Regions from separate parts of the Bacillus sp. Brlt_9 genome, predicted to be linked through region 2. Evidence: riboswitches for the same ligand, from Rfam matches in the RefSeq annotation. Region 2 holds a riboswitch; each other region holds the start of a gene.
What was found. Region 2 has a riboswitch for S-adenosylmethionine ahead of VF726_RS09310 (bifunctional homocysteine S-methyltransferase/methylenetetrahydrofolate reductase). Riboswitches for the same ligand answer to the same signal wherever they lie in the genome.
Positions count from the first base shown of each region.

Region 1: it holds a riboswitch for S-adenosylmethionine, as region 2 does, so the genes downstream of both, VF726_RS28930 (ABC transporter permease) here and VF726_RS09310 (bifunctional homocysteine S-methyltransferase/methylenetetrahydrofolate reductase) in region 2, are expected to answer to the same signal.
Region 3: it holds a riboswitch for S-adenosylmethionine, as region 2 does, so the genes downstream of both, VF726_RS01600 (Na+/H+ antiporter NhaC family protein) here and VF726_RS09310 (bifunctional homocysteine S-methyltransferase/methylenetetrahydrofolate reductase) in region 2, are expected to answer to the same signal.

Region 1 is NZ_JAYJLO010000014.1:24,855-27,125, forward strand. Features, by position in the region: gene VF726_RS28920 (hypothetical protein) at 141-644, shown strand; gene VF726_RS28925 (DUF3951 domain-containing protein) at 663-878, opposite strand; SAM riboswitch class I at 1,048-1,153, shown strand; gene VF726_RS28930 (ABC transporter permease) at 1,288-2,205, shown strand; gene VF726_RS28935 (ABC transporter permease) at 2,223-2,271, shown strand, end outside.
Region 2 is NZ_JAYJLO010000002.1:595,140-597,410, reverse strand. Features, by position in the region: gene VF726_RS09310 (bifunctional homocysteine S-methyltransferase/methylenetetrahydrofolate reductase) at 1-1,109, opposite strand, end outside; SAM riboswitch class I at 1,180-1,289, opposite strand; SAM riboswitch class I at 1,493-1,602, shown strand; gene metI (cystathionine gamma-synthase/O-acetylhomoserine thiolyase) at 1,696-2,271, shown strand, end outside.
Region 3 is NZ_JAYJLO010000001.1:292,879-295,149, reverse strand. Features, by position in the region: gene VF726_RS01600 (Na+/H+ antiporter NhaC family protein) at 1-998, opposite strand, end outside; SAM riboswitch class I at 1,093-1,198, opposite strand; gene VF726_RS01595 (DUF402 domain-containing protein) at 1,319-1,837, opposite strand; gene gltP (glutamate/aspartate:proton symporter GltP) at 1,905-2,271, opposite strand, start outside.

The DNA.
Region 1 (2,271 bases), on a different contig from region 2:
ACGATACTGTGACAAAAATGTAGGCATGTATATTAAGGTATCGTCTTAAGTGTAAAAAGTAGGATGTTCTCGGTATAATAACAAGTGGAGATATAAGAAACTATAATGAGTAGTAGCTGTAGATAAAAGGAGAAGAAGAGATGAAGAAGGTTTTGGGTATTGCTGTAATGGGAAGTATGATCCTTTTAGCGGGATGTAATGGAAATAAAGATACGAAAGAACCGAAAGAAAAGGTAGAGCAATCTACTGAGCAAACAGAAGAGATGAAAGAATACCGTGCAGTACATGAAAAATACGATATGAAAATGAATAAAGAAATTAATAAAGCATTACAGTTATGGGAAGTGGCAAAAGAAAAGGGCGGTAAGGAAATAACGAATGCTAAATATAAAGAAGACGTGCAGAAGGTAACAACGGGCATGTTAGAAGATATAGATCACATACGTAAAGAAATTCGTGTGCCGAAGTCGAAAGAACAAGAACATGAAATGTATGTTGGTTTCTTAAATGAAGCAGAACAAGCGATGAAAAAATTACAGAAGTTAGCTAAAGAAGAAGATTCATCTTTGATTCGTGATATAGAAATTAATTTTTCAACAGCATCGACATACTATAAACGTTTTCAAGCAGAAACGAAAAAATAACCTTGCGCACGCGCAAGGTTATTTTTTCTTCTTACCATCTCCGTCTTCATCCTCGGATACTAATACCTTCTGTTCTTCGTGAAATTCAGAAATGGTTTGACCGGTAATATTATCGAATGGAGTATAAAAAGAAGTGATATGTTTCTTTTTAATAAAGAGTTTATAGAAGCCGATGATGACAAGTATAACGATTGTTAAGGGTAATCCTATAGTAGCAAGAAGTAAGGGATCCATCTTATAACTCCTTTAACAGTATTTCTTTTTAGTATAAGTGAAAACTATAATTTCGATAAATGACATTAAAAACTGATTTTTCTAAATATATCCAATTTGATTGACTTTTCATTTTTTCAGAATTATAATTCGAAATATACAATTTGAACCAAATAATAATATAGCAATTTACTTATCCAGAGAGGTAGAGGGACTGGCCCTATGACACCTCAGCAGCGGGTTCTGTAAGATGAACACCGTGCTAATTCCAGCAAGCAAGTCTTGAAAGATAAGTGATGGGCCTTCGTTTATTAAGCCTTGATCTTATTTTTTAAGATCAAGGCTTTTTGTATTTTAAGAAGCGGAAAGGTAATAGGAACAAATATGTCATTAAAACAAAGTAAATTCATTTGTTTAGGGGGTTATTGAAGTGTATGTTATTAAAAAACTATCGGTTATGGTTTTCACGCTATGGGTCATTACGACAGTAACATTTTTGATTATGCATATTATTCCGGGGGATCCATTTTCATCAGATGCGAAAATCTTTCCTGAAGAAGTGATACAAAACATGAGAGCGAAGTATCACCTCGATGAACCGTTATGGAATCAATATGTCGCTTATTTAGACGGCGTAGTTCATTTTGATTTTGGTGAATCTGTTCAATCCACAGGTCAAGGTGTATCAGAAATTATAACGACAGGATTTGGTCCTTCAGCGATTATTGGTTTACAAGCACTTATTATTTCATTATTAGTCGGAATTGCAGCAGGTACATTTGCAGCCCTATATCATGGGAAAGTAATTGATTATAGTGTGAGCTTACTTGCCATTCTCGGTATATCTATTCCAAGTTTTATTTTAGCACCATTATTTATACAAGTATTTGCTATACAGTTTGAACTGTTACCAGTAGCGTCTTGGGGCACATTCGAACATACCGTATTGCCATCCTTCGCATTAGCGTTAGGGCCAATCGCGGTTATTACGAGATTTGTTCGCTCTAATATGATTGAAGTATTGCAGAGTGATTATATTAAATTAGCAAGAGCGAAAGGTATACCAATTAAGAAGATTATTATAAGGCATGCCCTTCGAAATGCAATTGTTCCAGTTCTTACATTTGTTGGGCCTTTAATGGCTGGACTTTTAACAGGGACTTTCGTTATTGAAAAAATATTTTCCATTCCTGGTCTAGGAAAATATTTCGTAGATAGTATTTTTAACCGGGATTATCCGGTCATTATGGGAACGACGATTTTCTATAGTGCATTATTAATTTCTTGTATTTTCATTACAGATATTATTCACCGTATTGTTGATCCACGTATTCGTTCTATTACGTAAGGAGGGGGGACATTTAAATGGGAGCTTATGAAATCAATAAACAGTTATTAACGAATGAAGAGAAAA
Region 2 (2,271 bases):
CCCATTGCCATATTCGAGACGCGAGGCGATGCCAACGAATTATCTGCTAGAGTAATAGCATCTGCTCCAGCTCTTTTCAATGCTCTTGCTCCTTCAAAAAACCGCTGCGTATCTAATGTTTTCGGTGGATCTAATTCCACTACTACTGTCGTTTGTTTTTTTGCTTTCTCTGCCAAAGTGACATGAGCTTTCGAACGCTTTTCGTGTGTATGAACTACTTTCGGCCTTGGAATCGTATCCTTCTCTATTACAGGCGTAACATTTAGAACAGCACGTTTCATGCTTTCAATATGTTCTGGCGTAGTGCCACAACAACCACCCAATAAACGAATACCTTGCTCAATAAATTTCGGTGTCATCGCTTCAAAATAAGCCGGACTTCCCTCATATACGTAACGTCCCTCCACATAATTCGGGAGACCTGCATTTGGGTATGCTGATAAGTAACCATCTTTCGGGATCGATATCATTTTAAAAGCTTCTGTCATATGAAGCGGCCCTAGTTGGCAGTTCAATCCAACGACATTTGCCCCATAATCTAAAAGCTGTTTTAATATTTCATTTACATCATTTCCATTTTGAGTCGTACCTGCCTCATGTAACGCTAATTGAGCTACAATTGGAATATTTGTTTGTTTTCTTAACACCTGAACAGCATGAAGTAATTCAAACTCATCATAGAAAGTCTCTAATAGCAGGCCGTCCACCTGTTCTTCTAGTAATGCACTTGCCTGTTCCAGTAACATAAATTCTCTCTCCATATCAGTTGTCGTAACAGCTCCGATATGTTTCATACCACCAATTGTTCCTAAAATCGCATTTCTTTCTGTAACAGATGCTTTCGCCAGTTTTACTGCCGCTCTATTAATTTCAGTAACTTGATTTTCTAAGCCATACATACGTAATTTCGCTTCATTTGCTCCGTACGTATTTGTTTGAATTACATCTGCCCCAGCAGCTACATATTGCTTATGAATCGATATAATTAAATCTGGATCAGATATGTTCAATTCTTCAAAACTACTTTGTAAACCATGTGAATGTAATAACGTCCCAACCGCACCATCACCTATTACAATTCCTTTTGATAATAAATCTAGTAATTTCACCAATCTCCCTCATTTCTATCAATATAAAAACCCCCTCTTCACTTTGAAGAGGGGGACATAATCGATCCTCCTCTTATTATGCAAAACATTCGTTTTGCAGGTATTAGCACCGTTTCAAACATTTCGTTTGAAGGTTGCCGGGTTTCACAGGGCCTTTCCCTCCACCGCTCTCAATAAGAGTTTGTCTTTATTATTTTATTTATGTAGCTAAAAGGAAATGCGTTCCCCTTTTAACAATGTTTGTTAATTTTTTTATAAATTTAGCACGCACAAATACAAAAGTCAATGACACTTGCGGAAAAATAAAAATTATTTAAAATAAAGTTGCAATTCAATTATCTTTTGTTGTAAAGTTAAAAACATAATAAAATTTCATACGAACATTCTTATCTAGAGAGGTAGAGGGACTGGCCCTATGACGCCTCAGCAACCATTAACATTTGTTAATAAGGTGCTAATTCCAGCAAATTGTGAAAGATTTGACAGATGAGAAGAAGACTCTATTCAAACCGAAAGCCTTCTTCTTAGAAGGCTTTTTTTATTTTACATTCACTTAATTGTTCATTTAAAAAGGAGGAATTTTTACATGTCAACAATCGAAACAAAACTAGCACAAATTGGAAACAGGAGTGAAACTACAACAGGAACTGTTAATCCGCCTGTTTATTTCTCAACTGCTTATCGTCACGAAGGAATTGGTAAATCTACTGGCTTTGATTATTCACGAACTGGAAATCCAACTCGCGGTCTTTTAGAACAGGCAATCGCAGACTTAGAATACGGTGAACAAGGTTATGCCTGTAGCTCCGGAATGGCGGCTGTTCTCCTCGTCCTTTCGCTATTCCGTTCTGGAGATGAACTTATTGTATCTGAAGACTTATACGGCGGAACGTATCGATTATTTTCTGAGCATGAAAAAAAGTGGAACGTTCGATGTAGATACGTAAATACACAATCTATTAAACAAATTGAAAAAGCTATCACAACTGAAACGAAGGCTATTTTCATAGAAACTCCGACTAATCCATTAATGCAAGTTACTGATATTGCCGCTGTCGCAACTGTAGCGAAGAGGCATGGACTACTCCTTATTGTAGACAACACATTCTACACGCCGTATATACAGCAACCATTAACGGAAGGTGCCGACATCGTACTTCAT
Region 3 (2,271 bases), on a different contig from region 2:
GTCATACCTACTAAACCAGCAATACCGAACTCCGCTCCTTTTTTTGAACGAATGTTACGAGTTAAAATATTCATTAAATATTGAATACCACCATTATATTGAATCAGTTCGACCATACCACCAATTAAAATAGCAAGTAATACTAACTCCATCATACCGCCCATTCCAGTCGTTACACTTTTAAAGAAACTCTCTAACGTGTAGCTACCATCTAAAAGACCGATAACGCCGGATAGTACAGTTCCACCAGTTAACACAATAAGTACATTCCAACCTAGTAGCGCTGTAATAAGTACTCCTGCATACGGTAAAATCTTTATCCAGTCAAAGCTATGCGCTTTAATCTGCGTGTCGCTTCCTAAAGTAATGATTACTAATAGTACAATTGTAATAATAGCTGCAGGTAATACAATTAAAAAGTTCGTTTTAAACTTATCTTTCATTTCTGTTCCTTGCGAGCGTACAGCTGCAATTGTTGTATCTGAAATAAATGATAAATTATCACCAAACATTGCCCCGCCAACAACTGTCGCCATCGTAAGTGCAATTGAGATATCAGTTTGCCCACTAATACCTACAGCAATTGGTGCTAATGCAGCAATTGTTCCCATTGAAGTTCCCATCGCTAATGAAATAAATGCCCCTATAACAAAAATTCCAGCTACGATAAATCCTTGCGGTAAAATTGATAACGCTAAGTTAACTGTAGAATCAACGCCGCCCATCCCTTTTGCTGTTTCAGAGAACGCTCCTGCCAGTACAAAAATTAAAACCATAATCATAATATCTGGATTCCCTGCACCTTTAGCAAATCGTTCCACTTTTACATTAAAGCTTTCTTTACGATTCATTGCTAAAGCGACTCCTACAGCAATTGAAATCGCTATAAGTATCGGCAATTTATAGAAATCACCTGTAATAATTCCAGAACCAATAAATAGTGCCAAAAATATTCCAAGCGGTAATAAAGCTAAACCATTTCCTCTCGTTTCTTTCAAAGTATCATCTCTCCCTAGTTTTAAACCTTTTCTACTGAACAACAAAAGACCTCTTCCAACGAGAAGAGGTCTTATACATCTATAAGAAACGCTCTTCTCATCTTTCAAGCACATGCTTGCTGGATTTGGCACAGCACTCTGAAATCGAGTCCGCTGCCGAGGCATCGTAGGGCCAGTCCCTCCGCCTCTCTTTATAAGAAGGTTTCATATTTATTTTTTAATAATAATTTCTTCCCTAACTTTACTCGCTTACAAAACAAAAGTCAATTATTTTTTGTATAGATTTTTTTGGTAATTATGCAAAAATTTGAATACAATAATCATTTTAACTTTTTGATTTCTTCTTCCAATATTGAAATCCAATAAAATTCACTATTGTTTATTGCAGCTATTATCCATTTCGTAGTGCACCAAGCTAAATCATACTCTTCTTTTGTAACATCGCCACTTTTATAGGCATCCTCTAACTCATCTTCATCTAGTACATACATCTTACCGTTCGGTAATAACACTACATCTAAATATAAATCATCAAAATACGGTAAACCACGGTCATCAATTTTATATTCTTTCGCCACATCGATATAATATTGCACTAATTCTTTTTGATCATCTAACATGGCTGTAATCGCAAAGTTTTTCCCGTTTATGAAATATTGAATCCACGTATACTGATCCCCTGCAATACAAAGTTCTTTCCCATCATATTCTTTATAACTAGGTTCGCTAACCTTTTTTATTTCCAGTATTCCTAGCATTCCCTCTTCTATTTGCTTAACCGTATAATCTTTCTCTATTAGTCGCTTCCACGAAGAACCGTCACCATATTTACGTTTCATTACGTCCGCTCCCCTTCTATATAGAAAAGCCCCCACATATTATGTGAGAGCTTGTTCAAATTATAATTTAAGCTGCTTGTTTATTAGAAATCTCTTCCAAATAAGCTTGTCCTTTTTCAGCATCATACTGACCTTCCCACTTAGACATAACTACAGCTGCTAAAGAGTTACCTACAACGTTAACTGCTGTACGAGCCATATCTAAAATACGGTCAATACCGGCGATGAAGGCTAAACCTTCAGCTGGAATACCTACTGTACCAAGTGTCGCTAATAATACAACGAATGATACGCCCGGTACACCCGCGATACCTTTTGATGTAACCATTAATACAAGTAATAATGTAATTTGTTGTGTAATAGATAAATCAATACCGTACATTTGCGCTAAGAAAATAGCCGCAATTGCTTGATATAAAGTTGATCCATCTAAG